One region of the Microbulbifer sp. Q7 genome, then DNA from elsewhere that is predicted to be linked to it. Evidence: predicted binding sites of a transcription regulator. Region 1 holds the regulator's gene; each other region holds the start of a gene.
The links. The regulator LexA, encoded in region 1, represses DNA repair genes until DNA is damaged. The targets are predictions, from matches to a motif close to ACTGTNTNTANANACAGT.
Positions count from the first base shown of each region.

Region 2: uvrD (DNA helicase II) is a predicted target of LexA. The motif match lies at 2,875-2,892, and genes of this name have one in related genera.
Region 3: ruvC (crossover junction endodeoxyribonuclease RuvC) is a predicted target of LexA. The motif match lies at 3,943-3,960, and genes of this name have one in related genera.
Region 4: recA (recombinase RecA) is a predicted target of LexA. The motif match lies at 3,783-3,800, and genes of this name have one in related genera.

Region 1 is NZ_LROY01000002.1:870,554-878,303, forward strand. Features, by position in the region: gene topA (type I DNA topoisomerase) at 1-2,636, shown strand, start outside; gene AU182_RS09280 (DUF6586 family protein) at 2,700-3,233, shown strand; gene AU182_RS09285 (hypothetical protein) at 3,352-3,606, shown strand; gene lexA (transcriptional repressor LexA) at 3,694-4,302, opposite strand; gene AU182_RS09295 (TIGR00730 family Rossman fold protein) at 4,518-5,168, shown strand; gene AU182_RS09300 (DUF6763 family protein) at 5,273-5,605, opposite strand; gene AU182_RS09305 (TetR/AcrR family transcriptional regulator) at 5,876-6,532, shown strand; gene nagZ (beta-N-acetylhexosaminidase) at 6,635-7,648, shown strand.
Region 2 is NZ_LROY01000001.1:514,745-522,494, forward strand. Features, by position in the region: gene AU182_RS01995 (DUF4153 domain-containing protein) at 1-1,582, opposite strand, end outside; gene hexR (transcriptional regulator HexR) at 1,615-2,469, opposite strand; gene uvrD (DNA helicase II) at 2,924-5,152, shown strand; gene AU182_RS02010 (TRAP transporter substrate-binding protein) at 5,266-6,414, shown strand; gene AU182_RS02015 (hypothetical protein) at 6,745-7,452, shown strand; gene AU182_RS02020 (hypothetical protein) at 7,599-7,750, shown strand, end outside.
Region 3 is NZ_LROY01000002.1:102,914-110,663, reverse strand. Features, by position in the region: gene tolA (cell envelope integrity protein TolA) at 1-11, opposite strand, end outside; gene tolR (protein TolR) at 31-462, opposite strand; gene tolQ (protein TolQ) at 483-1,172, opposite strand; gene ybgC (tol-pal system-associated acyl-CoA thioesterase) at 1,176-1,580, opposite strand; gene ruvB (Holliday junction branch migration DNA helicase RuvB) at 1,708-2,727, opposite strand; gene ruvA (Holliday junction branch migration protein RuvA) at 2,745-3,356, opposite strand; gene ruvC (crossover junction endodeoxyribonuclease RuvC) at 3,400-3,930, opposite strand; gene AU182_RS06160 (YebC/PmpR family DNA-binding transcriptional regulator) at 4,079-4,822, opposite strand; gene aspS (aspartate--tRNA ligase) at 4,919-6,697, opposite strand; gene AU182_RS06150 (FmdB family zinc ribbon protein) at 6,776-7,030, opposite strand; gene AU182_RS06145 (HU family DNA-binding protein) at 7,342-7,750, shown strand, end outside.
Region 4 is NZ_LROY01000002.1:326,062-333,811, forward strand. Features, by position in the region: gene AU182_RS07080 (prolyl oligopeptidase family protein) at 1-2,035, shown strand, start outside; gene AU182_RS07085 (MaoC/PaaZ C-terminal domain-containing protein) at 2,175-3,116, shown strand; gene AU182_RS07090 (CinA family protein) at 3,194-3,706, shown strand; gene recA (recombinase RecA) at 3,855-4,886, shown strand; gene AU182_RS07100 (regulatory protein RecX) at 4,889-5,503, shown strand; gene glpK (glycerol kinase GlpK) at 5,604-7,091, shown strand; gene AU182_RS07110 (alpha/beta hydrolase) at 7,207-7,750, shown strand, end outside.

The DNA of each region.
Region 1 (7,750 bases):
TTCCCACTGGGGCATCGAACAAGCAGCCGGTGGACGCCAAGGAGCGCGCGCGCCGCGCTGCGGAAACCCGCAAGCTTTCTCCCGAACAGAAAGAGATCTACAAGCGCAAGAAAAGCCGCGAGCAGCTGATCCGGCGCATGGGGATCGACCCCGACCACAACTGGGAAGCCCACTACGAAATCCTGCCTGGCAAGGAAAAGGTGGTGGATGAACTGCGCAAACTCGCCGCCAACGCTGATCACGTCTATCTCGCAACGGACTTGGACCGCGAGGGGGAGGCCATTGCGTGGCACCTGCGGGAAGCCATTGGCGGTGACGAGCAACGGTACCGCCGGGTGGTGTTCAACGAAATCACCAAATCGGCGATTCAGGAGGCGTTTCAGGATCCGGGCCCCCTGGATATCGATCGGGTGAATGCACAGCAGGCGCGGCGTTTCCTCGACCGCATCGTGGGCTACATGGTTTCCCCGCTGTTGTGGGAAAAGGTCGCGCGCGGACTGTCGGCAGGCCGTGTTCAGTCGGTGGCAGTGAAACTGGTAGTGGAGCGCGAGCGGGAAATTCGGGCGTTTATTCCCGAAGAGTACTGGACCCTGTTTGCGGATACGCAAACCGCCAAATCTGACGCCCTGCGCCTGGAAGTGAAAAAGCAGGCCGGTGAGGCCTTCAAGCCCACCAACGAAGAGCACGCCATGGCGGCGCTGAAGGCGCTGCAGACCAGCGACTTCACGGTGAGCGCGCGGGATGACAAGCCCACCAGCTCCAAGCCTAGCGCACCCTATATCACCTCTACGCTGCAGCAGGCTGCCAGTAATCGTTTGGGCTTTAGCGTAAAGAAAACCATGATGATGGCCCAGCGGCTTTATGAGGCGGGCTACATCACCTACATGCGTACCGACTCCACCAACCTGAGTGCGGAAGCGGTGTCCTCGTTGCGCGAGTTCATCGAAGAAAATTACGGTGACAAGTACCTTCCGGAAAATCCGAATCGCTACAGCAGCAAAGAGGGCGCACAGGAAGCGCACGAGGCGATTCGTCCGTCCGATGTGCGGGTGAAACCCAACATGCTGTCGGGCATGGAGCGGGATGCCGAGCGCCTGTACACCCTGATCTGGCAGCAGTTTGTGGCGTGCCAGATGACACCGGCGCAGTTTACCTCGACGTCTGTGGTGGTCACGGCAGGGGACTTCGAATTGCGCACCCGCGGTCGCGTTATCCGCTTCGACGGCTTCCTGAAGGTGGCGCCGGCGCAGAGCAAGAAAGACGAAGACCTGGTATTGCCGGACATCAAGGTCGGTGAAAAGCTGAACCTGAAAAAGCTCGATCCCAAGCAGCACTTCACCAAGCCTCCCGCGCGCTTCAGCGAAGCGGCGCTGGTAAAAGAGCTGGAAAAGCGCGGTATTGGCCGTCCATCGACGTACGCATCCATTATTTCCACGATCCAGGATCGCGGTTACGTGCGTCTGGAAAACCGTCGATTCTACGCGGAGAAAATGGGTGACATCGTCACTGATCGCCTCAGCGAGAGCTTTACCGACCTGATGGACTACGGATTTACCGCCAGCCTGGAGGAGTCCCTCGACTCGGTTGCAGAGGGCAAGCGGGGCTGGAAAGACCTGCTGAATGATTTCTATGCCGGTTTCAGCAAGCGTCTCGAAGTGGCGCAGGATAAAGAAGGCGGCATGCGCCGTAATTCGCCCACGGATACGGACATTGAGTGCAGCCAGTGCGGCCGCCATATGCAGATCCGCACCGGTTCAACCGGCGTCTTTCTGGGCTGCTCCGGCTATGCGTTGCCCCCCAAGGAGCGCTGCACCAACACCATGAACCTGGTGTCTGGTGAAGAAGCCGTTGACGCCGATAAAGATGAAGAGGCGGAAACACGCCAGCTGCGCGAGAAGCGCCGTTGTGGCAAGTGCGGCACGGCAATGGACAGTTATCTGGTGGATGAACAGCGCAAGCTGCACATCTGCGGTAATAACCCGGACTGCCCCGGCTTTGAAGTGGAAAAAGGCACTTTCAAGATCAAGGGCTATGACGGTCCGCTGATCGAGTGTGACAAGTGTGGGGCGGATATGCAGTTGAAGTCCGGCCGTTTCGGCAAGTACTTCGGCTGTACCAGCGAGACCTGCAAGAACACCCGCAAGCTACTGAAGAGCGGCCAGCCGGCACCGCCCAAAATGGATCCGGTACCCATGCCGGAGCTGCCCTGCGAAAAAGTGGACGATACCTACATTCTGCGTGACGGTGCCTCCGGTCTGTTTCTGGCGGCCAGCCAGTTCCCGAAAAACCGTGAGACACGCGCCCCGCTGGTGAAGGAACTGCTGCCACACAAGGACGAGATCGACCCGAAATACAGCTTCCTGTTTTCGGCGCCCACGGAAGACAACGAAGGCCGCGACACGGTGGTGCGGTTCAGCCGCAAGACTCAGGAGCAGTATGTCCAGAGCGAGGAAGAGGGTAAGGCCACCGGCTGGAAGGCCTTCTATCGCGATGGCAAATGGCAGGTAGACGCGCCGGCGAAGAAAGCACCCGCCAAGAAGAAAGCTGCGGCGAAAAAAGCACCGGCTAAAAAAGCGGCCGCTAAAAAGGCACCAGCCAAGAAAAAGGCCACCACTAAAAAATCCCCGGCCAAGTAATTGGCCGGTTACTCTGCTCAGCAGGTCGTTGTAAGAAACAGGGAGAAATAGGGAGTATGCAGGTTGAGTAATCCCTATACCGGTAGCGTTGCGTCAGCACTGCGCAAAGCCCAGCTGATCCTCCAGGCCCCCGTCCCGGGTGAGGCGGCAGACAGTCAGCAGGCGCTGCTGGAAAGTGCTTTGCAGGAAGCGGCGCTGATGCAGCTGTGGCGGGCCTACAAAGCATTTCTTGCGGAGCAGGGGCAGCAGCTCCAGCTGGGGTTCCGAGCCGGGGCCGAGCCGGATACTGCGCAGGCACTGGCGCAACTGGTGTCAGCGCGCGGTAAGTTCAGCGCCGAAGTCAATGAGCTGGTGAGCCTGTCGGAAAACCCGGAAAGCTGGTTTCAGGGCATGCAGGCCGCCTGGGAGGCCCTGTGGCGGCCGGCAGGTACGGAAGCGGCTCAGTCTGAAGGCGCCGCGGGCGTGCAGACCCTGATCCCTGTGCAGCAGCTTGACCGAGCAGCCCCTGAGCCCCTGAGCCGGGATCTGCTGATGAAGTGGCTGCGCGCGCTGAACGAGCTGGTAGTGCGCCAGCGGGCCCACGGGCAGGAGTGGTAAGCCCACCCGAGCTGGATTCGGGTCTGTCCTCTGATTAATCACCCCTCCCTGTGATACACTGCCAAAAATCGCGCCGGCTGGTGGCAGGCGCTTCCCGGGAAGATAAGTGGAGAGATGAATGTCTTCTGAGACCTACGAAATCATCGAGTTGTCCAATGGTGATGTGGCGCTGCGGCGTGCTGGTCACAAAGATGATCCGTTGGTGCGTATCCATTTTTCTGCCGAGAGCCTCGATTTTCTGCGTGAGCACAAAGTGACCATTGCGCGCGCCATGCTGGAGGCAGGTATCGAAGCGGTACAGGAAATCAATGCCCTGGAGCCAGAGCCTTTTGAAGAAGAGGACGTGGATTTGACCGAGCACACGATCCATTGATGCCGGTTGATTCGGACGCATAAAAAAACAGGGCCAAGGCCCTGTTTTTTTATGCGTCGGCGTTTGCCGTAGTGCGCTGCACGTTTATCAAACCGGGTTTTGCCGGATAACACCCACAGCCAACCCCTCAATGGCAAAGTTGCGATCACGCATGTCAACTTCAATTACATTGAAGTCTTCGTTCTCCGGCAACAGCTGAACCGTCGCCTGGTTACCGCGGCGCTTGAATCGTTTCACTGTCACTTCGTCCTCGATTCGCGCCACCACGATTTGGCCGTTGCGAATGTTGTCAGTCCGCTGCACCGCCAGCAGGTCGCCGTCGAGAATACCCGCATCCTTCATACTCATACCGTGCACCCGCAGTAGATAATCCGCCGGAGGGTGGAAAAACTCGGCGGGAATCTCACAATATTCCTCAATATTTTCCTCTGCCAGCACCGGGTTACCAGCGGCAACACGGCCGACAATGGGAAGGCCGGTGTGGTGGTCGGGGATACGGATACCACGGGAGGCGCCGGCGACCATCTCGATGGCACCCTTGCGCGCGAGCGCCTTCAGGTGTTCTTCCGCCGCATTGGGGGAGCGGAAGCCGAGTTCCTGGGCAATTTCCGCGCGGGTGGGGGGGTAACCGGTGTCGTCCAGGTACGTTTTGATCAGCGCAAGTACCTGGGCCTGGCGGGCAGTGAGGTTTGTCATGGGCAGTTCCTGTTATTCGAGATCTTCCATCCCGATTTCCCGGGGTCTGTATTTTTATACAGTTGCTGTGATTATATACAGATTTGCTGAAGCCGCAAACGCCGGGTGGATTGCGGGAACTGCTAGACTGTAAGCGGGTTTGGTGTATGGGGTTTGGTGTGTATCGCTGACATTGCCCATGCGCTTCGCCAGGCATACGGATAAGGAGCAGGCATATGCTGGATGCAAAAATGCCCGAAGCATGGCGAGTGCTGCGTATTCAGTCTGAACTCGTGGATGGCATCGAGCGGCTGATTACCCTCAAGGGTGCGGTGACCGTGTTCGGGAGTGCGCGGTTTCCCGAAGAAGCCGCAGAATATCAGGAGGGCCTACGCCTTGGGGAGTTGCTGGCCCGTGAAGGGGTGCCGGTGATAACCGGCGGTGGGCCGGGAATTATGGAGGCCTGCAATCGCGGTGCGTTTTGCCAGTCTGGGGAATCCATCGGGTTGAGCATCGAGTTGCCGCACGAACAACTGCCCAATGCCTATCTCGATATCAACCTGAATTTTCGCTATTTTTTTGTGCGTAAATTTATGTTCGTCAAACACGCGATGGGTTTTATTGCCATGCCCGGCGGCTATGGCACCCTGGATGAGTTATTTGAGGCACTTACGCTGGTGCAAACGCGCAAGGTCCGGCGCTTCCCCATTGTTCTGGTGGGGAAACAATATTGGGCAGGGCTGGTGGACTGGATGCGCAATACCGTGCTGACGCGCGGCTGTATTGATGCCGACGATCTGAGCCTGTTTACGCTGGTAGACACCGTCGATGAAGCGGCACAGATCATAATCGAGTTTATCCGCGAGTGTGACGGGGAAGCCCGTTAATCCATCGCCCATTTATCGGTATTTCAACGGCCCCTGTCTGCGGACACTATCTGCTGGGGGAGGCTGCAAGCCTGCGGCCGGTTTCGCGATCACCGGTTTCGAGATCAGAAGGAATCGTCGGTCCCTGGAAACGAGTCGCCCTCCAACCTGTCGATGGCGCTCTGCACCGGCGAAAGAATCGGGCTGCGGAACCCTGAGTCTTCTTCGTCCTGCATTTCTTCCGCGAGGATGCCGTAACCGGCATTGGCATTTTCCGGTTCCGCGGCGCCAATCACCGGCAGCCTTGGCCAGCTTTGAAAGTCGATTTCCCCCAGTGAACCGTCCAGGTACTGGATTTCGATGGTGCGGGACGGATGGTCTACGGCCACCACTTCGAACAAGTCCCCACTGTCGAAATTTTCAAACCAGCTACCAATTTCAGGAGCAATTCTAGCCATGATGTGGCCCTCCCGGGTCAATGCGTTGTGGCTCGGATTAACAGAGCCTCTGCACTCAATCTAGTGTGGAGGCGGGAGTCTCGGTAACTGGCAGGTCGCAAATGGCATGCAGTGTTACCTTGGCGCGTGACGGTGAGAGGTCGGTTTCACCCGTGGCGATCTTTCTGTGTCGACCAGTGAGCGCTGGTGGGCTGCCGCGCGGGGATGACTATGCTAGTCTCTCGGTTTAAACAAACGTTTTAATTATCAGTTTGAAACTGTGAGTAGGGCATGAGTCAGCTGGACACCGTCAACCGTATACTGGATGCCGCCGAGGTGCTGTTTGCCGAGCGCGGATTTACCGAGACCTCACTGCGGACCATCACCAGCACGGCGGGCGTGAACCTGGCGGCGGTGAATTATCACTTTGGTTCGAAAAAGGAACTGATACAGGCGGTATTCGAGCGCTTTCTGACCCCGTTTACGGAGAACCTGGATAAAGAGCTCAGCCGCCGGCAGGCCCAGCTGGAAACGTCCCCGGGGGAGCAATTGCAGGTAGATGACCTGCTCGACAGCCTGTACAGCGTGGCCCTTGCTGGCCTGGCAAAGGAGGGGAGAGACCCCAAGCGTTTTATGGGGCTGCTGGGCCTGGCCTACACCCAGTCACAGGGACACCTGCGCAGGTTCATCGTGTCCCGCTACGGGGCCAGCTACCGTCGGTTTGCCGGGTTGCTCGCCAATACCTTGCCGCACGTGGATCCGGTCACTTTTTACTGGCGGCTGTATTTCATGCTGGGCGCGACCATCTTTTCCCTGTCGAGCTTCGACGCAATCGAAGCTATCCTTCGGGAAGACTTCGGTGCCGAGAGCAGTCTCGACGAGACCCTGGCGCGGCTGGCCCCCGCCGCAGCGGCGATGCTGACGGCTGCGGAGCCCAAAGATACATAATCCCTCATTGCGACTTGTGGAAGTCAACGGACCCGATACTGCGGGCCTTCGGCGCAACAACTTCGCGGCAACAACATTGACTGAGAGTGGGAGCTGGAATTCATGTCCGATCAGATTGGTCCGGTGATGATTGATGTCGAGGGTACGGAACTCACGACGGAAGACCGTGAACTCTTGCGTCATCCGCAGGTTGGCGGACTGATTTTCTTTGCGCGCAACTACCACGATCGTCCGCAGCTGGAGGCGCTGGTGGCCGACATCCGCAGTGTGCGGCCAGGGATTCTGCTGGCAGTGGACCAGGAAGGCGGGCGGGTGCAGCGCTTCCGGGATTCCTTTACCCGTTTACCGTCCATGCAGGCACTCAGTGCGCGGGCGGATAGGCAACAGCTGAAAGACGTGGGGTGGCTGCTTGCGGCCGAGTTGCTGGCGGTGGGTGTCGACTTCAGTTTCGCGCCGGTGCTGGATGCCGATGACAACTTCTGCCGTATTGTTGGCGACCGGAGTTTCGCCTGTGACCCGCTGGCACTCGCGGCCAAAGCGCGCCCGTTTATGGCGGGCATGCACGAGGCTGGTATGGCCACCACCGGCAAGCATTTCCCGGGACACGGGCAGGTCCTTGAAGACAGTCACGAAGAGCTGCCGGTGGATCATCGCACGCTGGAAGAGGTGCTGGCGGCCGATGGTCAACCATTTGCCGAGAGTATTGCCGCTGGAGAACTGGAAGCGGTCATGCCGGCGCATATCCGGTTTGCGAAAGTGGATGAGAACCCGGTGGGCTTTTCACGCTTCTGGTTGCAGGAGATCCTGCGCAAACGGCTCGGCTTTGACGGCGTGATCTTCAGTGATGATCTCACCATGGAAGGCGCCGGCGCGGCCGGTGGGTATGCCGAGAGGATCCGGGCGGCGATGCAGGCAGGTTGCGATATGGGGGTTGTGTGCAACAACCGGCAGGGTGCGCTGGAAGTGCTCTCGGCACTGGAAGGTTACGAACCAAACCCAGAATCCAGCCGGCGGCTCGAGCGCATGCGCGGTAAGCCGGTCATTGAAAACTGGGCTTCGCTCGAACAGTCACCCCGTTGGCAGGCCACCCGGGCGTGGCTGGCATCCTGGATGTAAATGCGCAGAATAATGAGCCGTATTGCTGACTCTGCCAGATAACGTTAAGTCGGCAGAAACCGGCAGAAACTTATAAACCTTGAACATCGTCGACGTATGGAG
Region 2 (7,750 bases), on a different contig from region 1:
AATCCCGGTGTTCAAACAGGAGGTATTCGGGCTTTCCGTCGCCGTCGAGGTCCTGCACCAGCCACAGGCAGGCGCGCCCCTCCTGCTCACAGGCCCTACCCGCGGCGCCGAGGTCGGCGTGTTGCGGTGGCGGTGACGCACCTGTGGGCAGCACCGGAATCTCCCGCACCCGCTGCGCGCGAGCGTGTATCTGTAGCGGGTTTTCCCGAAGGTTCCCGTCAATCTCTGGTGCTAGCAACTGTTGTAGATGTTCGGCGATGTCTTTGTCCTGCTGGATTGCCGGCAGTGCCTGCAGGCTTTGCAGCGCTTCCAGCCCAGGTCGCCCGAGCTTCTGACGCAGGAAAAAGAAATCAAAATCCGCCAGCGCCACCCGCCCGTCCTGTAGCCGCGCCGCGTGGCTGTCGGCGCTGATGCGCCAGAAATTTGCCAGTGGCGACTGGGTAATCAGGCATACCGCCAGCACCCACAGCGCCAGCCCGCTATTTAGCCGTGGCAACCAGTCGGCCCAGTGCCCGCCCCGGCGCAGGATGGCGACACTGTAGCTGACGGCCAGCAGCGCCAGGGTCAGCGCCACCACAAAACCCCACAGCCGCTCCGGGGTCCAACCGTACTGGTGCACCCGCAGGAACAAGCCGTACAGGGCGAATCCGGCATAAATCGGCGCGAGCACCAGGGCCAGCAACAGCAGGCGATTGACCCATTTGGGGTAGCGGGCGAAGGGAAACTCGTCCTGGATCACGCCGTTGGTGAAAAACAGCAACAGTGCCAGCAGCCACAACAGCAGGGCGCTGCCGTGGCCGGTGTCCCAGATCGGCTGCAGTCCGGTAAACGGCAAGGTGGCGAGGAACACCACGGTCAATACCCCCAGCAGTGGCAGCAGAGCCACCAGCATGGTGCGCAGCAGGCGCTTCAGGGTGAGCACAAAGCTTTGTTGCGAGCGGAACAGGATGGCGCCACAGCCCGTCACCAACCAGGTCACCGGGTAGAAAAACCAGTCTTCCTCAAACAGCTCCCTGAAAAAGCCCACACCCACCAGCTTGAACAGCGACTGCCACAGGAACAGGATCAGCCAGAAAATCCCGGTAAAAATCAGGGTGAGGCCGACGGTCAGCGCCATGTCCCAGGAATAGTGGAACTGTGCGGAATAGCCCGGCCAGCGCAGCTGCGCCGTGCCGGTGGCGCCCGCCCGCAGCAGGAAAGCGACAATAAAGGTGGCAACCACCACGGCAACGCAGAACGCAAACGGCCAGTTGCAATCGATCATATCGGCGGGCGTGCACTGATAGCCCCGGTAGCTGGCCAGCAGAGCCAGCAGTGCGGCGTACGCTGCGATGATCCACCAGTACCCCCGCGCCAGACGCGGCGCCACCGTGACAATAATCAGTGGTGGCAGGGTGATGACCAGGGTGTAGCAGAGAAATTGCCACACTGGCGACCAGTGCTCGACGGCGGCAAAGAACTTGAGTGCGTAAAGGGCAAGGCCTTGAAGAAGGGCGGCGATCAGGATCAGGCGCTTTTCGGCGATGCCAAGATCCTGCGGTTGGTTGGGCGTATTATCTTGTTGGTCGCTGCTTCCGTGCATATCGCGTCCTGTTCGCCTCTTTTGCGGTCGTATTAGTGCTTCTCTTCCCGCAAATTATAGAGGCCTTTTTTCAGCTTCAGCAGGTGTTCCTGCAATTGCGGCCCCTTGCGCTGGGCCACGCCGATAGCCAGCACGTCGATGACCACCAGGTGCGCAATGCGCGAGGACAGCGGCGTATACAGCTCGATGTCTTCCTCCACATCCACTTCCAGCGGAATGCTGGACTGGCGTGTCATCGGGGAGCCGCTGGGGCCGAGGCCGATAACGATGGCGCCCTGCTGCTTGGCCATTTCCATGGAGCGCAACAGCGAGGAGGTGCGACCGCTCTGGGAGATGGCGACCACTACGTCCCCGGGCTCCATGCTCATCGCCGACATGCTCTGCATGTGGTGGTCGGAGTGGGCGGCGGTGGCCATCTGCAGGCGGAAGAATTTGTGCTGGGCGTCGGCGGCGACCGCCCCGGAGGCGCCGAAGCCGAAGAATTCCACGCGTTTAGAGGCGGCAATGGCGGCCACGGCGGCTTCCAGCGCGCGCCCGTCGATCTTGTCGCGCACATTGAGCAAGGTGTCGACGGTGGAGTCGAAGACCTTGCGCTTGTATTCGGCGATGGTGTCGGTCTCGGTAACCGCGATCTGGCCAAAGCTGGGGCTGGAGGCGAGCTGTTGCGCGAGGTTGAGCTTGAATTCCTGAAAGCCGGAACAGCCGACGGCGCGGCAGAAACGCACCACGGTGGGCTCGCTCACCTGGGCCTCGGTGGCAAGATCCACTATGCGCATATGGATGATTTCGCCCGGATTGGCGAGAATGTATTCGGCGACCTTGCGCTCCGATTTCCGCATGGAACTCAGCTGTTCGCTGATCCGCTGCGTGACTTCCGCTGGCTTCACGACTCTACCTTCTATGGTTCAAGCCGTGCAGTTTAGCGGTATGGCGGGGTGCTGGCGAGCCTTGGCTTATATTGGACCTGGGGCGGTGCTGGCACCGGTGGGCCTATGCGGGACACGCCGTGCACCCATCCCTGGGGGCTCTTCTGCGAGGTCCCTCTCGCAGAAGGTCCCGCATAGGCCCACCGATACCATCACCTTCGCTTCGGGTCTGTGAGTTTTGGACAAATTTTGCGGGTCAGACAGGACTCGAATGCTAAGGGACTGATACCGGATATAGCTTTGCGGGACCGTCTGCGGCCAGGACGGCCGCAGCCGAGCCCCCAGGGATGGGTGCACGGCGTGTCCCGCAAAGCTATATCCGGTAGCAGGCCCGCCACCGAACCTTATTCGGGCGCACCACAAAACCCTGTTTATATACCCAGTTATCCCAAAACCCCTGATACAATCCGCCCCCATGGACGTATCTGAACTCTTAGACCCCCTCAACGACCCCCAGCGCGAAGCCGTCGCGGCGCCGCCGGGCCATCAACTGGTTCTGGCCGGCGCCGGCTCGGGCAAGACCCGTGTGCTGGTGCACCGTATCGCCTGGCTGATGCAGGTGGAGGGGGCATCGCCCTACTCCATTATGGCGGTGACCTTTACCAACAAGGCCGCGCGCGAGATGCGCGGGCGCATCGAGGAACTGCTGGGGGTAAACACCTTTGGCATGTGGGTGGGCACCTTCCACGGCCTCGCCCATCGCCTGCTGCGTGCGCACTGGGCCGAAGCGAAGCTACCGCAAAATTTCCAGATCCTCGACAGCGATGACCAGCTGCGCCTGATCAAGCGGGTGCAGAACGAACTGGGGCTGGACGATAAAAAGTGGTCCCCGCGGGAGACCCAGTGGTGGATCGGCGCCCAGAAAGACGAGGGCATCCGCCCGCAGTATATCCAGCTCACCGGCGACCCCTGGCTGCAGACCATGGTGCGTATCTACAGTGCCTACGAGGAAGCCTGTCAGCGCGCCGGCGTCGTGGACTTCGGTGAACTGCTGCTGCGCGCCCACGAGCTGCTGCTTAATAACGACAGTATCCTCGCCCATTACCGCCGCCGCTTCCCCTATATCCTTGTGGACGAGTTCCAGGACACCAACACTATTCAATACGCCTGGCTGCGCCTGCTGGCCGGGGATCAGTGTGCGATCACCGCAGTGGGGGACGACGACCAGTCCATCTATGGTTGGCGCGGTGCCAAGATCGAGAATATCCAGCATTTCGAGGCGGACCTGAAAGGCGTGCAGACGGTACGCCTGGAGCAGAACTACCGCTCCACCAGCACGATTCTGAACGCCGCCAACGCGGTGATTGCACACAACTCCGGCCGCCTCGGCAAGGAACTGTGGACCGAGGGCGATAAGGGCGAACCCATCTCGCTGTACTCCGCCTACAACGAACAGGACGAGGCGCGCTTTATCGTCGAGCGTATCCAGGACTGGGTGCGCGACGGCAACCGCCGCGACAGTATCGCCATCCTGTACCGCTCCAACGCCCAGTCGCGGGTGCTGGAAGAAGGCCTGCTGCGCGAGCAGGTGCCCTACCGCATTTACGGCGGCCAGCGCTTCTACGAGCGCATGGAAATCAAGAATGCGCTGTCGTACATGCGCCTGATCACCAACCGCCACGACGACACCTCCTTCGAGCGGGTGGTAAATACCCCCACCCGCGGCATCGGCGCGCGCACCGTGGATACCGTGCGCGAGTTCGCTCGTGAACACGGCTGCTCCCTGTGGGACGCTGCGTCCAAGATGCTGCAGCAAAAGGTGCTCGCCGCCCGCGCCGGCAATGCGCTGGGCAATTTCCTCAGCCTGATCGACGCGCTGGATGAGGAGAGCACCGACAAGACCCTCGACCACATCGCCGAGATGGCGATCGAGCAGACCGGCCTGATCGAGTTTCACGGTAAGGAAAAGGGCGAGAAGGGCCAGACGCGGGTGGAGAACCTGCAGGAACTGGTCAGCGCCTGTCGCGCCTTCGACGGCTTGCCCACCGTGGACGCGGATGGCGAAGCGGTGGACGAAGAAGAAATCCCGCTGATCAACCAGTTCCTCGACAGCGCCGCGCTGGACGCCGGCGAGGGGCAGGCAGACGAGTTTGAAGATGCGGTGCAGCTGATGACCCTGCACTCCGCAAAAGGCCTCGAATTCCCGCTGGTGTTCATGGCCGGCGTGGAAGAAAACCTCTTCCCGCACAAAATGTCCGCCCAGGAACCCGGGCGCATGGAGGAAGAGCGCCGCCTCTGCTATGTGGGCATCACCCGCGCCATGCAGAAACTGTACATCACCTACGCCGAGAGCCGGCGCCTGTTTGGCAGCGAGACCTACAACAAGCCGTCGCGGTTTATCAGTGAAATCCCGGTGGAATACATTCACGAGGTACGGCTCAAAACCGAAATTTCCAAACCCCTGTTCCAGCCGAACGCCGGCAAGTACGGTGGGGGCATCAACCCATACTCTGACGCTGCCCCGGACTTTGACGACGACCTGCCGCCGCTGGCATTGGGCGGCCGCGTGGACCACGCCAAATTCGGTGAGGGCACCGTGATTCAGTTCGAAGGCAATGGCCCACGCGCACGGGTGCAGGTCAACTTCGACGACGCCGGCAGCAAATGGCTGGTAGTATCCATGGCCAAGCTACAGCCTCTGTAACCGCAAATGGTGGATGCGCTTCGCTTATCCACCAATCCATAGCCCAAAACTCCGTCATCCCGGCTCAAGTCAGGGATGACACAAAAAACCGAAGAATAAAAAATCAAACGGATATGAAAAAAATAAACTGGTATCCCCCCGTTATCCTCGGCCTGCTCGCCCTGCTGGTGTTGACCTTTGGCGCATTAGTGGTTTCCCGCTCTGATCAGGTGCAGACCGTTACCTCGCTAAAAGACTCTCACCTGAAAAACTCGGGTCAGCAGACCTTTGAGTGGAAGCTCGTTACCACCTGGCCGAAGAATTTCCCCGGCCTCGGTAGCGCGCCGGAACGTTTCGCCAAAAATGTGGCGAAAATGTCCAACGGGCGACTCAAGATCAAGGTATTTGGGGCGGGCGAACTGGTGCCTGCGATGGGTGTGTTCGGCGCCGTGTCCAGCGGTGCCGCCCAGGTGGGCCACGGTGCCGCCTATTACTGGAAAGGCAAGATTCCCGCCGCGCAGTTTTTTACCGCGGTGCCATTCGGGTTGAACGCCCAGGAGATGAATGGCTGGCTGCACTACGGTGGTGGTCAGGAATTGTGGGAAGAGATCTACGCTCCCTTCGATTTGCTTCCCATGGCCGGGGGCTCCACCGGTGTACAGATGGCCGGTTGGTTCAACAAGGAAATCAATTCTGTCGATGACCTGAGAGGTCTCAAAATGCGCATCCCCGGTCTCGGTGGGGAAGTGCTGAACCGTGCCGGTGGCACGGCTGTCACCATTCCCGGTGGCGAACTCTACACGGCACTGCAAACCGGTGTGATCGATGCGACCGAATGGGTGGGTCCCTACAATGACCTCGCCTTTGGCTTCCACCAGATTGCCAAATACTATTACTACCCGGGCTGGCACGAACCCGGTTCTGTGCTCGAAATCATCATCAACAAAACAGCGTTCCAGAAGCTTCCCGAAGACCTGCAGGCCATCGTCCGTATCGCCGCACGTGACGCCAATCAGGACATGCTCGACGAGTATACCGCGCGCAACAACCGCGCCCTGAAAGAACTGGTGGATGAGCACGGCGTGGAATTGAGAAAACTGCCCGACGAAGTGATTGCGCACCTGAAAAAAATCAATCACGACCTTATGCAAAAGACTGCGGCTGAAGATCCGCAATTTAATCGTGTGTACAAGGCATTTCAGGCGTTTGAATCACAGGTAATACCTTATCATCGGATAAGTGAAGAGGCCTATTACCGCACCCGAGAGCTGCAAATAAACTAATCCTGCGGTGTCTCCTGAGGGGGAAGAAATCGCGTGCCAGGTCAAACTTGCCAGGTCAAAGTAGTCTCAGCGTCAGTCGTATTCCTTAATACTTCATCGGCTCATTGTTTGCCCCAGGGCGGTATTGGAAATACTGCAAGGCTATCATCATGAAACTTGACCAAATATCGACCGAGGTGATTGCTTGTTGATCTCTTGGGGTATGGTTTAGTGATTTATTCTGAAGCCCCATGTGTTGTGGGCGCAGTTTCTGGTTAATAATCGACGTTCCAGTACGATTAGCTGGAAAACCATAAAACAATAGTGACCTAAGAAACTTGGGGTTAAAGAATGAAATTGAAGATGATGGCCATGCTGGCCTTGGGGGTGGCGTTTTTGTCTGGTTGTGCGGGTACACCGCAAATGCCGGTTACGCCGGATACTGTTTTCTGGCAACAGCCTAGCAAGCGTATCGGCGTGGTCGTATCCGATGTGCCTAGTCCGGACGTATATTTGCCTGGCGCCAGCTGCTTGCTATGCCTGGCAGCCGCCGAGATTGCAAACTCTTCTCTGAGCAAGCACACCGAGTCTTTGTCGGTTGACGATGCGAAAACCTTGAAGAGTGATCTGAAACAACTGTTGGAATCCAACAATGTGGAGGTCATTGAGGTGGCCGAGCCGCTGGTGGTCAACAAGCTCCCTAAATACAAATCGGAAGTGCCGAATACCGCCAAGCGCGACTTCACCGCCTACAAGAATCGTTACAATATCAGCCACCTGCTGGTTTTGGACATCTATGCGGTTGGTATGCACCGCCCCTATTCCAGCTATATACCCACCAGCGATCCGAAAGGGTATTTCAGTGCACTGGGATACCTCGTGGACCTGAACGACAATACCTACAAGTGGTACAAGCCAGTATCCGTGACCAAAGCAGTGACCGAGGAATGGGATGAAGCCCCTACTTTCCCGGCATTGACCAACGCCTACTACCAGGCCATTGCCGAAGGCAAAGAAATCATAATTTCTTCGCTGGATAGTAAAACCGCAGAGAACTAAGTTCCGTGTTCTTGACGAAAAGGTACACCTGATTACTCAGGTGTACCTTTTTTTTGGAAATAGACCCGTTAAAACGTGTCGCCTGGGATTGCGCGCGTTTCTTTGGTCCAATTTAAACGCTATATACAATAAATCTAAGATTAATCATGAAAAGACTTCTTGCTATCGGGCTGTCGCTGGCCCTTGCCGCCTGCGCCAGTTCCAAAAATCAGAATTATGTGGAGCATGTCAAGCGTACATCTGATGTTTCGCCTGGCTCAATGTTGCTAGTCAAACTGGAAGGCGACGCGCCACTGGA
Region 3 (7,750 bases), 770 kb from region 1:
GAGCCTTTCATACTTGCCTCTTGCCCCGGATCACTCTGACGGCGGTTCGGTAACCAGTCCGACGCTTGGCGCCCCGGCCTGCTGGAGATGGGTCATGGCACCCACGATCAAGCCGTACTTGGCGTCCGTATCGCCCCACACCAGAACCGGCGTTTTCGGCTTCTGGCGCAGCACCTTGGCCACGGTGTCCTTGATCTCCTTCAACGGCTTGGCGACTTTTTCATCTTCACCGAGATTCAGGTAATAGGTCCCATCCGCCTTCACCGACACGATCAATGGCTCGTCATCGGTGTCTTCAATCGGTGCGGAGGGGGCATCCGGCAGGTCCACCTTCACACCCTGCATCAGCAGGGGCGCGGTCACCATAAAGACGATCAGCAGCACCAGCATGACGTCGATGTACGGCACCACATTGATCTCGGAGACCAGCTTGCGCTTCGGAGCCTTGCGAAAATTGCTCATGGTTTCGCTGTCCTCGCGCCTCAGCTAGCGTGCACTTTGCGATGAAGGATGGAGGAAAACTCCTCGGCGAAGGTCTCATAGCTGGACAGCAGCCACTCCGCCCTGGCGGAATAACGGTTGTACGCCATGACCGCAGGGATGGCGGCAAACAGGCCCATGGCGGTTGCCACCAGTGCCTCGGAGATACCCGGCGCGACAGTGGCAATGGTGGCCTGATGCATGGTGGCGAGACCACGAAAGGAGTTCATGATGCCCCACACGGTGCCAAACAGGCCGATATAAGGACTGACGGAACCCACTGTGGCGAGGAACGGCAGGTTCATCTCCACCTTTTCCTGCTCGCGTGACATGGCGACCCGCATCGCCCGCTCGGTACCCTCCATCACGGCCGCAGGGCTGCTTTTACCCTGCTGGCGCAGACGTGTGAATTCGGTGAAACCGGCGCGGAACAGGGACTCCACCCCGTCGATGCCGCCCTTCTCCGCGGCGGCATTGCCATCGCGAAACAGCTGGTTCAGGTCTGCACCCGACCAGAATTTGCGCTCGAAGTTGATCATGGACTTGCGCGCCCGCGACAGATAGCTGCCACGCTGGATGATCATCACCCAGGAGATGACCGAGGCCAGCAACAGCATCAGCATCACCAGTTGCACCAGCAGGCTGGCGCTGGAAATCAGGCCCCAAAGAGAAAGTTGTTCACCGGCATTCATGTTTTAACTCGCTGCCTTCAATGCTTGATAGATGGTTTCAGGTAGTGCGCAGGGTTTGCGGCTGGCATCGTCCACACAAGCCACTTTGACCACGCCCTCGCAAATAATTTCATCGCCGCGCCAGATTTTCTGTTCGAAGGTAATCGCGGCACGCCCGAGCTTGCCAATACGGGCCGAGGCTCGCAGCGCATCGTCCAGTATTGCAGACCGGCGGTACTGGACCTCAGCGGAATGCACCACCAGCAGCAACCCCTGCTGCGGCATGGCGGGCTTATCATAGCCGAGGGCGCGAACCAATTCTGTGCGCGCGCGCTCCATATACTTTAAATAATTGACGTAATACACGATTCCGCCAGCGTCCGTATCCTCGATATAGACGCGAATGGGAATAGAGAAAGGTTCTGACACACACCGTCCTTAATTGACCGACCGCAGACGCGTTTTTGTTGTTGATAGCGGTTTGGGGGCCGCCGGTGCGATTTCAAGGGCACTCAGCGGCGACAACAGGACATGCTACAGGATCGCGACCGGTTCGTCAGGTACGGTCCGGGGCGGGAATACCGAAGTGCGCATAGGCCAGCGCCGTCACCACACGCCCACGGGGAGTGCGCGCCAGGTACCCCTGCTGGATCAGATAGGGCTCCAGCACATCTTCAATGGTATCCCGCTCTTCACTAACCGCCGCCGCCAGGCTGTCCACGCCCACCGGACCGCCATCGAATTTCTCGATCATGGTCAGCAATACGCGCCGGTCGAGCTGATCGAAGCCACTGGCATCCACATTGAGCATGTTCAGTGCCCGGTCAGCGGTCTCGGTGCACACGTGGCCGTTGCCCTTCACTTCCGCGTAATCCCGCACACGACGCAGCAGGCGGTTGGCAATACGCGGGGTGCCGCGGGCGCGGCGCGCCACCTCGTGGGCCCCGCCCTGGTCCATGGCCACCCCCATCAACCCGGCAGAGCGGGCGACGATGCTGGTGAGATCTTCTACCGAGTAGAACTCCAGACGCTGCACGATACCGAAGCGATCCCGCAGCGGTGATGTGAGCAGTCCCGCCCTGGTGGTGGCTCCTACGAGGGTAAACGGCGGCAAATCCAGCTTGATGGAGCGCGCCGCAGGCCCCTCACCGATCATGATATCCAGCTGGTAGTCTTCCATCGCCGGATACAGCACTTCTTCCACATGGGGACTGAGGCGGTGAATCTCATCGATGAACAACACATCGCCAGGCTCGAGGTTGGTCATAATGGCGGCGAGGTCGCCGGCCTTTTCCAGCACCGGCCCGGACGTGGTCTTGATCGCCACGCCCATCTCTGCCGCAATGATGTTGGCCAGGGTCGTTTTACCGAGCCCGGGCGGACCAAATACTAGCGTGTGGTCCAGCGCTTCCTTCCGCAGCTTGGCGGCCTGGATAAAAATTTCCATCTGCTCGCGCACCACCGGCTGGCCCACATAATCGGCCAGGGTTTTCGGGCGCACGGCGCGGTCGTACTGTTCCTCTTGCCCGGAAGGGCCGATGGGTTCGGGGGCGATCAGGCGGTCGGCTTCAATCACAGGGTCATCTCAATACGTTATGCAGGGGCCATGCTTTTCAGGGCGAGGCGGATCAGGGTCGCGCTATCGGCTTCGGGCTGCTCCTTGGCGGCGCGGGCGACCATCTTGCTGGCGTCGGTGGGCTTGTAACCCAGCGCGGCCAGCGCGCTCTCCGCTTCACCGGCATGGTCGACCTGTGGCTCGGCGCTGGCAGCCATCAGCGGGATGTCACCCAGGTCACCGCTCTGCGGGGTCAGCTTGCCACGCAGCTCGATGATCAGTCGTTCGGCGGTCTTCTTGCCCACACCGGGTACTTTCACCAGCGCGCCAACATTGTCGTCTGCCACACAGCGCGCCAGTGCGGCGCCGTCGAGGCCGGACAGGATGGCCAGAGCCATTTTCGGACCGACACCGTTGACCTTGATCAGGGTACGGAACAGCTGCCGGTCGGATTCACGAATAAATCCAAACAACTGCTGGGAGGTTTCCGATACCGCCAGATGGGTATGCAGCTGCACGCTACCGCCCAATTGCGGCAATTCAAAGATGGTGGTCATGGGGGCCAGCACTTCGTAGCCCACACCCTGTACGTCTACCAGTAATTGCGGGGGCTGTACGGCGGCCAGTTTGCCGGTGAGTCTTCCGATCATAGGTGTTCCAAGTTGTTATTTTCCGTGGAAATAGCCACTTCCATTAACCGATGCTCAAGCGTCCGCGCCGGAACCGGGTACGAGATCCAGCCGAGGTCTGAATCAAAGTCTGCATCGTATGCATATGACACAGCGCCACCGCGAGGGCATCCGCGGCATCTTCCTGCGGTGAGGCCGGCAGCTTGAGCAGGGTTTTGACCATATGCTGCACCTGCAGCTTGTCCGCACCACCGTTTCCCACCACTGCCTGTTTCACTTTGCGTGCTTCGTACTCCGAGACAGCCAGATCCGCATGGGTGGCAGCAACGATCGCCGCCCCCCTCGCCTGCCCCAGCTTAAGCGCCGAACCGGCACTCTTGGACATAAACACATTCTCGATCGCCATCTGCTGCGGCTGATACTGCTGGGCAATCTGGCTTACGGCATCAAATATGAGCTTCAGGCGCTCCGGGAGTGGGCCATCGGGGAGCTTGATCACCCCACTCGCCACATAGCGGGCGCTGGAGCGCTCGACGTCGATGAGGCCGTAACCGGTTTTGCGCGAGCCGGGATCGATTCCCAGAATTCGGGTCACGGCGGGCCACCCCCTGTACATTTATACAATTGTTTGCGGAAGTGTCCCAAGGCGACGCCGGGGCGTCAAGGCTGACCGCCGGGTATATCGGCGGCAGATACAAAAATGCCCCGAAATTCGGGGCATTGGGTGGTGGCATCTGGCGAATCTACGCGAGCTCCGCCATCACCTCTTCCGGAATGTCAGCATTGGTGTACACATTCTGCACATCATCCAGGTCTTCCAGCATATCCACCAGTGCCATTACCTTCTCCGCGCCGTCTTTGTCCAGCGGGATGGTGGTGGCCGGAATCATGGCGATTTCCGCATTGTCCGGCTTGAAACCGGCTTCGGTAAGCGCGTCTTTCACCGGCATGTAGTCGGTAAACTCGGTGGTGACTTCGATGCTGCCATCGTCGTTGGTTTCGATGTCCTCGGCGCCGGCTTCCAGAGCGGCTTCCATCAGCACGTCTTCATCGGTACCCGGCTCAAAGTACATCTGACCCTTGCGCGCAAACAGATAAGCAACGGACCCATCGGTGCCCAGATTGCCACCGCGCTTGGTGAACGCGTGGCGCACCTCGGCCACGGTACGGTTGCGGTTGTCGGTCAGGCACTCCACCAGTACCGCCACGCCACCCACACCGTAACCCTCGTAGGTCACCGCTTCGTAGTTATCACCATCCGCATTGCCAGCGCCGCGGGCGATGGCCTTGTCGATGGTGTCGCGCTTCATGTTCGCGCCCAGGGCCTTGTCGATCGTGGCGCGCAGGGTCGGATTGTCTTCCGGGTTGGGGCCAGACTTCGCGGCCACGGTCAGCTCGCGAATGATCTTGGTAAAAATCTTACCCCGCTTGGCGTCCTGAGCCGCCTTGCGGTGCTTGATGTTGGCCCATTTACTGTGTCCCGCCATCGATGAATCTCCGGTCTTTCTCCAATAAGGTGGCTTAAAGGTGGCTTACTTTGCTTCGCGCCCCCGGCGCACACCGGGGGTGTACGTTCAGAAACTTTAGCCCACTTGCTCTTCTTTCTGACGCAGGCGGATGCTCAGTTCACGCAACTGCTTGGCGTCCACGGCGCCCGGTGCGTCGGTCATTACACAGGCCGCGCTCTGGGTTTTCGGGAAGGCGATGACGTCGCGAATGGAATCGCTGCCAGTCATCAGCATCACCAGGCGGTCGAGACCGAAGGCCAGACCACCGTGGGGTGGCGCACCGTATTTCAGCGCATCCAGCAGGAAGCCAAATTTCTCACGCTGCTCCTCCGCGCTGATGCCCAGCGCACGGAATACGGTCTGCTGCATATCCTGGTTGTGAATACGGATGGAGCCGCCACCCAGCTCGGTGCCGTTTAGCACCATGTCGTAGGCACGGGACAGGGCTTCCAGTGGGTTTTTCTCCAGCTCTTCCGCCGCGCAGGAGGGGGCGGTAAACGGATGGTGCAGTGCGGTGATGCTGCCGTCGTCGTTCTCTTCGAACATCGGGAAGTCCACCACCCACAGCGGCGCCCACTCTGCCACATACAGGTTGAGGTCTTCACCCAGCTTGCAGCGCAGCGCGCCCAGCGCTTCGGACACAACCTTGCCTTTATCAGCGCCGAAGAAGATCAGGTCGCCGTTCTCCGCCTGCAGGCGATCGAGAATCGCCCCGCGCACCTCGTTCGGCAGGAATTTGACGATTGGCGACTGCAGTCCACCTTCAAGGTCCGCCTTGTCGTTCACCTTGATATAGGCCAACCCCTTGGCGCCGTAGATAGACACATACTTGGTGTAATCGTCGATCTGCTTGCGGGTCAGCTTGTCGTTGCCGCCGGGCACTTTGAGGGCGGTGACGCGGCCTTTCGGGTCGTTGGCCGGGCCGGAGAAGACCTTGAAGTCCACTTCCGTCATCAGATCCTTGATGTCCACCAGCTCCAGAGGAATACGCAGGTCCGGCTTGTCGGAGCCAAACTTGGCCATGGCTTCGGAGAATGGCATACGCGGGAATTCACCCAGCTCCACCCCTTTCAGCTCTTTGAACAGCTTGCGAATCATGTTCTCGGTGATGGACATGATGGCGTTTTCATCGAGGAATGCGGTCTCGATATCGATCTGGGTAAATTCCGGCTGGCGGTCGGCACGCAGGTCTTCGTCGCGGAAACACTTGGCGATCTGGTAGTAGCGATCAAAGCCAGACACCATCAGCAGCTGCTTGAACAGCTGGGGCGACTGCGGCAGGGCAAAGAACTTGCCACCGTGGGTGCGGCTCGGCACCAGGTAATCGCGCGCGCCTTCCGGGGTGGCCCGGGTAAGGATCGGGGTCTCGATGTCGAGGAAACCTTCACCATCGAGGTAGTTGCGGATAGCGGTGGTGAGCTGCGAGCGGAAGCGCAGGTTGTGCTGCATCTCATTGCGACGCAGGTCCAGGTAGCGGTACTTGAGGCGCACGTCTTCGCCCACCGCGGTGTGCTCGTCCAGCTGGAAGGGCGGGGTTTCCGCACTGTTGAGGATTTCCAGCTGCAGGCCGTACACCTCGATTTCGCCGGTGACCATGTTGGGGTTCACCGCCTCCGGTGCACGGGCGCGCACGCGGCCGGTTACTTTGAGGACATACTCGCTGCGCACTCGGTCGGCAAGCTCAAAATGCTCTGCGGCATCCGGATCGAATACCACCTGGGCGATGCCATCGCGGTCGCGCAGGTCGATGAAGATGACTCCACCGTGATCGCGGCGGCGGTCTACCCAGCCACACAGGGTTACTTCGCGGTCAATATCGGCGGATCGCAGGGCGCCACAGTAGTCGGTGCGCATGGAGTCTTATTCCCTTAGTAATGTTTCGATTCTGCTGGTTGTTCTGGATGCCGCCTGTCTTAGCTTGGCCCAGATGTGTCAGCTGGCTTTGGATTCGGTGCCACTTCCGCTGCTGGATTTGGCGGCATCACCGGCAAGGTTCTTCTTGCTGCCGGTTTTGAAGTCGGTTTCGTACCAGCCGCCGCCCTTCAGGCGAAAGCCGGCCGCACTGATCTGTTTGCTCAGCTCCGCCTTGTTGCAGGCGGGGCAGTCTTTCAGCGGAGCATCGCTCATACGCTGCAGGGCTTCCAGATGGTGGCCACAGGCCTTGCACTGGTATTCATAGATAGGCATCGTGATTACCCGGATCTCACTGAATATAAAGGGGCGCAGATTATACATGAGCACCTGCGAGGGAAGAAGAAGCCTTTAATTTGAGGGCACCCGCCACCCAGACGCTGTGCGTGCGGCGGGATTTGAGGGCCATTTTTCGAGCAAAACCCTGTAAAAAAGCACTTTTTTTCTGTTTTTACCCCGTGCGCGCGGACAAAAACTGGATATACTTCAGCTCAGTACTTGGGTAAGCCTAGGCCCCACAGCCCGGTAAGCCTTGTTGTACACACACTTTCACTGGAAAAACACGTATATAAAGAAGGAAGCTAACGATGGCCGCAAAGAAGAAAGCCGCAGCTAAGAAAGCCCCCGCCAAGAAGACTGCAGCCAAAAAGGCTCCAGCCAAGAAAGCCGCAGCCAAGGCCGCTCCGGCCAAGAAAGTGACTGCGATCAAAGAGAAGTACACCAAAACCCAGATTCTGAATCAGATCGCCGAGAAAACCGAGCTGTCCCGCAAGCAGGTGCAGTCGGTACTCGACGAACTGACCGACGTGATCGAAGGCCACGTGAAGAAGCGCGCAGTAGGCGAGTTCGCCCTGCCCGGCCTGATGAAGATCACCACCGTGAAAAAGCCGGCCAAAAAGGCGCGCAAGGGTATCAACCCGTTCACCGGTGAAGAGACCGTGTTCAAGGCCAAGCCTGCGAGCATCCAGGTAAAAATTCGCCCGCTGAAGAAGCTCA
Region 4 (7,750 bases), 540 kb from region 1:
GCGCAAGGACGATGTGGTCGATAGCTATTTCGGTACCGAGGTTGCGGACCCCTATCGCTGGCTGGAAGACGACCGCAGTGAAGAAACCGAAGCCTGGGTACAGGCCCAGAACCAGGTGACCTTCAGCTATCTGGAGCAGATTCCCTTCCGCGACAGCCTCAAGCAGCGTCTGGAAAAGCTCTGGAATTATGAGAAAGTGGGTTCCCCATTCAAAGAAGGGGACTACACGTATTTCTATCGCAACAATGGCCTGCAAGACCAGTATGTGGTGTGGCGCAAAAAAGGCGATGGCGAAGCCGAAATTTTCCTCGACCCCAATACCTTCAGTGAAGACGGCACGACTTCGCTGGCTACCCTGAAGTTCTCCAAAGACGGTTCCATTGCCGCCTACGCGGTTTCTGAAGGCGGCAGCGACTGGCGCAAGATCTACATCATTGATGCCGCAAGCAAAACGCTGCTGGAGGAACCGCTGGTTGACGTAAAGTTCTCCGGCATTTCCTGGAAGGGTAACGAGGGCTTCTATTACTCCAGTTACGACAAGCCAGAAGGTAGCGAGCTTTCGGCAAAAACCGACCAGCACAAACTTTATTACCACAAGCTGGGGCAGCCTCAGTCAAAAGATGCGCTGGTATTTGGCGGCACGGACGAAGAGAAGCGCCGCTACGTGTCCGGTTATGTCACCGAAGATGATCGGTATCTTGTCATTTCCGGTGCTAACTCCACATCCGGCAATGACCTCTTCATCCGTGATCTCTCCCAGAAGGATGCGCCTCTGGTGCAGGTGTTGAGCGATTTCGATTCCGATACCTATGTGATCGACAACCAGGGCAGCCAGCTGTTTCTGGTCACCAACCGCGATGCGCCGAATAAAAAAGTAGTCACGGTAGATGCGTCGAATCCGGCTCCGGAAAACTGGCAGGATTTCATTGCGGAAACCGACCATGTGCTGACCGCGTCGACCGGCGGAGGCTACTTCTTCGCCGAGTACATGGTGGACGCCCTGTCCCGCGTGTACCAGTACGACTACAACGGCAAGCGCGTGCGTGAAATTTCCTTGCCGGGCCCGGGCAGTGTGTCTTCGCCCAGTGGTAAGCGTGAAGACAAAACCCTGTACTACTCCTTCACCAACTACAAAACGCCGTCGACCATTTTTGCGTTCGATGTGGAGCAGGGCGCGTCCGACATTTATCGTGAGTCTGGCGCGGAGTTTGATCCGTCGGGCTACGAGTCCAAGCAGGTGTTCTTCACTTCCAAAGACGGTACCAAGGTGCCGATGATGATCACCTACAAAAAGGGTCTCGAGCTGAACGGCAAGAACCCGACCATCCTGTATGGCTACGGTGGTTTTAATGTCAGCCTGACGCCGTCGTTCAATATCGCCAACGCGGTGTGGCTGGAGCTGGGCGGCGTGTACGCGGTGCCGAACCTGCGCGGTGGTGGTGAGTACGGCAAGCGCTGGCACGATGCGGGCACCAAGTTGCAGAAGCAGAACGTGTTCGACGACTTTATCGCCGCAGGTGAATACCTGATCGACAACGGCTATACCTCGAGTGATTATCTGGCCATTCGCGGCGGCTCCAATGGTGGCCTGCTGGTGGGTGCGGTGATGACTCAGCGCCCTGAGCTGGTCAAGGTCGCGTTGCCCGCGGTGGGCGTGATGGACATGCTGCGCTACCACACCTTTACCGCCGGCGCGGGTTGGGCCTATGACTACGGTACCGCCGAGCAAAGCGAAGAGATGTTCCAGTACCTGAAGGGTTACTCCCCGGTACACAACGTGAAGAGGGGCGTGAACTATCCGGCGACACTGGTCACAACCGCCGATCACGATGATCGTGTGGTGCCGGCGCATTCGTTCAAGTTTGCGGCCGAGCTGCAGGACAAACAGCAAGGCGTGGCCCCGACACTGATCCGCATTGAAACCAATGCCGGTCACGGTGCGGGCACCCCGGTCTCGAAAACCATCGAGCAGTACGCCGATATCTTTGGTTTTACCCTGTTCAACATGGGTATCACCGAGCTTCCCGGCAGCTGAACACCCCCTGTCTGACACAAGTTACAGAACCCGGCGCTCGCCGGGTTTTGTCGTTTTACGGCGCCATTTTTCGGGGGAAACCAGGCAGGGGTACCTTTTTTGCCCAGATTCGCACTATGATGCGCAGTCAATCCTGGTGATGACCAGATTTACCATCGCGCCTGACGCACAAAGCAACCTCATGCCACTACAGATTCAACTCAACGCCCGCCCATCGGTACTGCCTCTGTATTTTCGCGCGCTGACCGCGCGCAAACCCGGCCAGCCGAGCGGGAGCCGCAACGGGGTGCTCGCGACGGTCAGCCTCCCGCGCCAGCGTATCGAGCCCGCGCATCTTAGCGATTACCGCGCCGTCTGCGGGTTTGCGCCGGATTCAGCGTTGCCGGCGACCTATCCCTTTGTGCTGGCCATGCCCCTGCAGTTGAACCTGCTGGTGTCCGATGCCTTTCCGTTTCCCGTGCTGGGGGTGGTGCACCTGCGCAACCGAATCCGTCAGCACCGTTGCCTTGGCGAAAGCGATCATCTGGATATCCAGTGTGACCTGATGGCACCCGCGCCGGTAAAGCGGGGCTACGAGTTTGATCTGATTACCCGGGTGAAGGTGGCCGGCGAGCTGGTGTGGGAATGCGTGAGCACCCTGCTCAGTCGCACCAAACCACGCGCGCCCGGCGACGCTGGCAGTGCGCGTTCCCGAGCCCGGGCGCCGGAAGCCGCCATGGATATGCGCGGCGCTCGAACACTGCCGTGGGTACTGTCCGCGGATATCGGCCGTCGTTATGCGAGAGTGTCTGGCGACAGAAACCCGATCCATCTCTATGCGTCTACGGCCCGGCTCTTCGGATTTCCCCGGGCGATTGCCCACGGTATGTGGCTGAAGGCGCACTGTCTTGCAGCGCTGGCGGAGGCGGCAGAGGATGTTGTATCGGGGAGTTTTGAGTTCAGTGTGGCGTTTAACAAGCCGGTGTTGTTGCCGTCTGCGGTCAGTCTGCAGTTCTGTAGCGATAATCCCGGGGTGCGTTTCAATCTCGTCGATGCCGCAGGCAAGCGTGCCCACCTGAGTGGGCGGATCGAGCGCATCTAGCCCTTGGGGCTGGTTGCTTCGTGTCAATCTGTCGATCTATGGTCATCTGGTTAATTTGAGCACTCTGAGGAGAACTGGTGGATTTACAGACCCGAGAGTTGGCGGAGAAACTTGGCGAGGTGCTCGCTGATCTCGGCTGGAAAGTAACGGCGGCGGAATCGTGCACCGGTGGTGCTATCGCGGCAGCGATCACTTCGGTCGCCGGTGCGTCCGGCTGGTTCGAGGGCTCCGTGGTTTCCTATGCCGACCGTATCAAGCGCGATTTTCTGGGTGTGGATGCCGGTGATCTGGTGGAGTTTGGTGCCGTTAGCGAGGCGGTTGTGCGTCAGATGGCGGTGGGTGTGCTCAGTCGTCTCGATGCCAACCTCGCGGTGGCCGTGAGCGGTGTCGCCGGGCCGAACGGCGGCAGCGAAGAAAAGCCGGTCGGCACGGTGTGGATCGGCTGGGCCCACGGCCAGGGGCAGGAGCCGTTGCAGGCCGATGCGCGTCTGCTGCATTTTGATGGCAACCGCCAGCAGATCCAGGCAAAGACGGTCATCGAGGCACTAAGCGGATTGCTTGAGATAGCCGAGTCTCATCGCCAGCGCTGACCCGCGCACCGTTCCGGTGGGCCTCTGAAACCACCGTTGCCCGGTTCGCCCGTGCGCCGACCATCAATTCCAGATTACTGGTTGCTTATACAGTAATTTTTCTCTAAGCTCCCTCCCATAAGTAATCTTCAAGTACATGGGAAGGGTCATGGATTCCAACAAAGACAAGGCTTTACAGGCGGCGCTGTCACAGATCGAGCGTCAGTTCGGCAAGGGCACCGTCATGCGCATGGGGGATAAAGAGCGCGTGCGCATCCCCGCGATTTCCACCGGCTCCCTGGGCCTGGATGTGGCACTGGGCATTGGCGGCCTGCCCCGTGGGCGTATTGTGGAAATCTATGGCCCGGAATCCTCCGGTAAAACCACCCTGACCCTGCAGGTGATCGCGGAAGCCCAGCGCAAGGGCGGCACCTGTGCGTTTGTGGATGCCGAGCACGCACTGGACCCGATCTACGCCGAGAAGCTGGGGGTCAATGTTGACGAACTGATCGTATCCCAGCCGGATACCGGCGAACAGGCGCTGGAAGTGGCGGATATGCTGGTGCGTTCCGGTGCGGTGGATGTGCTGGTGGTCGACTCCGTGGCGGCACTGACGCCGCGCGCCGAAATTGAAGGTGAGATGGGGGATTCCCACGTGGGCCTGCAGGCTCGTCTCATGTCCCAGGCGCTGCGCAAGCTCACCGGTAACATCAAGAATACCAATACGCTGTGCGTATTCATCAACCAGATTCGTATGAAGATTGGTGTGATGTTCGGTTCCCCGGAGACCACCACCGGTGGTAACGCCCTCAAGTTCTACTCTTCTGTGCGCCTGGATATTCGCCGCATCGGCGCGGTGAAAGAGGGCGACGAGGTGGTCGGTAACGAGACACGGGTCAAGGTCGTCAAGAACAAGGTGGCGCCCCCGTTCAAGCAGACCGAATTCCAGATCATGTACGGCCAGGGGATCAACCTGCTGGGCGAGATTATCGACTACGGCGTGAAGATGGGGCTGATCGATAAGGCGGGTGCCTGGTACAGCTACAAGGGTGACAAGATTGGCCAGGGCAAGGCCAATGCGGTGAAATTCCTGAAGGAAAACACCGATATTCGGGAAGAAATCGAAGCCCAGTTGCGCGCCCAGTTGCTGGGTGACGTGGTGGAGGCTAAGCCGGAAGCGCTGGAAGCTGCGGAAGACTGATCTTGTCTTCGCCCGACGACAATTCCGGCGGCCAGCCCTCCTGGCCGTCGGTTTCCTTATCGCAAACTGCCTCATCCTCCCCCGCCGACGCTAGCGCGGTTACCGGGGAGTCTACCGACACCTTCCAGACCCTGTTCAATCACGCGCTTGAGTTGCTGTCGCGCCGTGAACATTCCTGCCACGAACTCCGCCAGAAGCTTGCTAAAAAGCATCCACTCGATGACTTTGACGCGGTACTGCTGCGCCTGCAAGAACTCAACTACCAGTCAGACCAGCGCTTTGCCGAGGTATTCTGCCGCTCCCGGGTGCAGCGCGGACAGGGCCCCATCAGAATTCGCCAGGAGCTGCAGTTGCGCGGTATACACAGTGCGCTGGCGCAAGCGGTTATGGAGCAGTTGCAGGAGGGTGTGGATTGGTTCGAGCTGGCCCTCGAGCAATTACAGCGCAAGTTCCGTCGCCCAATTGCCCCCACGCTGGATCGCCAGCAGCAGGCCAAGGAACGTGCCCGCCGGCAGCGCTATCTCGCCTATCGGGGGTTTTCCAGCGACGCGATTCAGTACGCCATCGCCGAGCTGGATGCCGCTGAACCAGAAGAGCATCCGGGGCGGGGTTTTTAGACTCGCACCGGGGGCTGGACGTAGTGGATGTGGTAAACGAGGCGTATATACTGGCTAGGGAGTAACGGTCTGCACAACGAATAATGAACAGTGAGCCGCGATGATTCTCTCCATTGACCAGGGTACAACCGGTACCACTGCGCTTGTCTTTGATGCTGATGGCCGCCTGCGCGGGCGCAGCTATTCCGAGTTTCCCCAGTATTACCCCCGGCCGGGCTGGGTGGAGCACGATGCCGAAGAAATCTGGCAGGTAACGCTCAGGGTTTGTGCGGCTGCGTTGCAGCGGGCCGGCGTGGCAGCCAGTGAGCTCCGCGCGCTGGGGATTACCAACCAGCGGGAGACCACGGTACTTTGGGACCGCCATACCGGCAAGCCGGTGCACCGGGCCATTGTCTGGCAGTGTCGCCGCTCGGCGGGTATCTGCAGCGAGCTGCGCGAGGCGGGCGCCGAGTCAATGATCCGGGCGAAAACCGGATTGCTACTGGATGCGTATTTCTCCGCCAGCAAGTTACGCTGGATTTTCCAGCAATCGCCGAAACTGTTGCGCCGCGCCGAAGCGGGAGACCTGTGTTTTGGCACCATCGACAGCTGGCTGATCTGGCGGCTGACCGGCGGCAAATCCCACCTGACCGACCACACCAATGCCAGCCGCACCCTGTTATACGACCTGGATCGCCGCCAGTGGGATGGCGAGCTGTTGAACCTGTTCGGCTGTCCTCCCGCCATTCTTCCCGAAATCCGTCACTCAGCGAGTGAGTTTGCGATCACCGATGCCTCGGCATTTCTCGGCGCCGAGGTGCCTATCAGTGGCGTAGCGGGGGACCAACAGGCCGCGCTATTCGGCCAGGGGTGTGTGGAGCCCGGAAGCCTGAAAAATACTTACGGAACGGGGTGCTTTATGCTCGCCTGTGCCGGGGCTGTGCGCCCGCTGGTGCCCGATGGGCTGCTCACCACCATTGCCTGTGACGGGGCGGGGCAACCGCAATTTGCCATTGAGGGCTCTGTATTCAACGGCGGGGCGGCGGTGCAGTGGTTGCGCGATGACCTTGGGATCATCCAGCAGGCTGCGGAAACGGAGCAGATTGCGCAGGCGATTCCGGATACACGGGGTGTGTATCTGGTGCCGGCATTCAGCGGTCTTGGGGCGCCGCACTGGGATGCTGGTGCTCGCGGCGCCATATTTGGCCTTACCCGTGGCGCGGGCCGATCGGCAATTGTCCGGGCGACCCTCGAGTCCATTGCGTTCCAGAGTCACGAACTGGCGCAGCTGATGGCGCAGGCGCTGGGTGTCCAGCTGCAATGCTTGCGGGTCGATGGCGGTGCCAGCGCCAATAACTTCCTGATGCAGTTCCAGGCGGATATTTCCCGGCTGTGTGTGGAGCGCCCCCGGCAGATAGAAACCACCGCGGTGGGCGCTGCGCTGTTGGCCGGTATCGGTGCCGGCGTGTGGTCTCCCGGCGGCCTTCCGGAGTCGCTGGTGGATGTCGAGCAAGATTTCCTGCCACAGATGGGGGAGCTGCAACGTCGGGACCTGTTGAACGGTTGGGCAAGGGCCGTCGCCTCCTGCCGCACGTTCCGCGCGGAATAATCGCTGGCGAAGGGGCGCTATTCGTTGTACAAAAACGGATAGCGACAGGCCTGTTACGGTTCAACCCGATTGCAGTGCCTGAATCCTCGAATAAGCATAAAAACAGGAGGGGCCCATGTTCCTGGAATCTCGTGGTGTCCGGTTGCACTATCGGCGATGGTGGGTGGAGCACGCACTGGGTGTGGTAGTGATTGCCCATGGGCTTGGTGAGCACAGTGGTCGTTACCGGCACCTTGCGCGCGCGCTCAATGCGCACGGTTACAGCGTCTATGCCCTGGACCATGCAGGCCACGGACAGTCCGAAGGACGACGCGGCGATATCAAAGATTTTTCAGCCTACGCCGAGGACCTCGCCTGTTGTATTCGGTTGGTGCGCCACGAAAACCCGGATCAGCGGATTCACTTGCTTGGTCACAGCATGGGCGGTGTGATTGCCTGTGCCACGGTGGCTCGGGCCGCTGACGGCGCCCAGGTCGATAGTCTGATTCTGTCTGCCCCCGCATTTGCCGGCAAGAGCGAGCCGGGCAAGCTCGAGGTGGGCCTGATACGTCTGTTGGCGAAAGTCAGCCCCGGGTTGTCCCTGCCCAATCGGCTGAATCCTTCCTATATAAGTCGCGACCCGGGAACCGTGCAAGAGTACTGCAGTGACGACCTGGTGC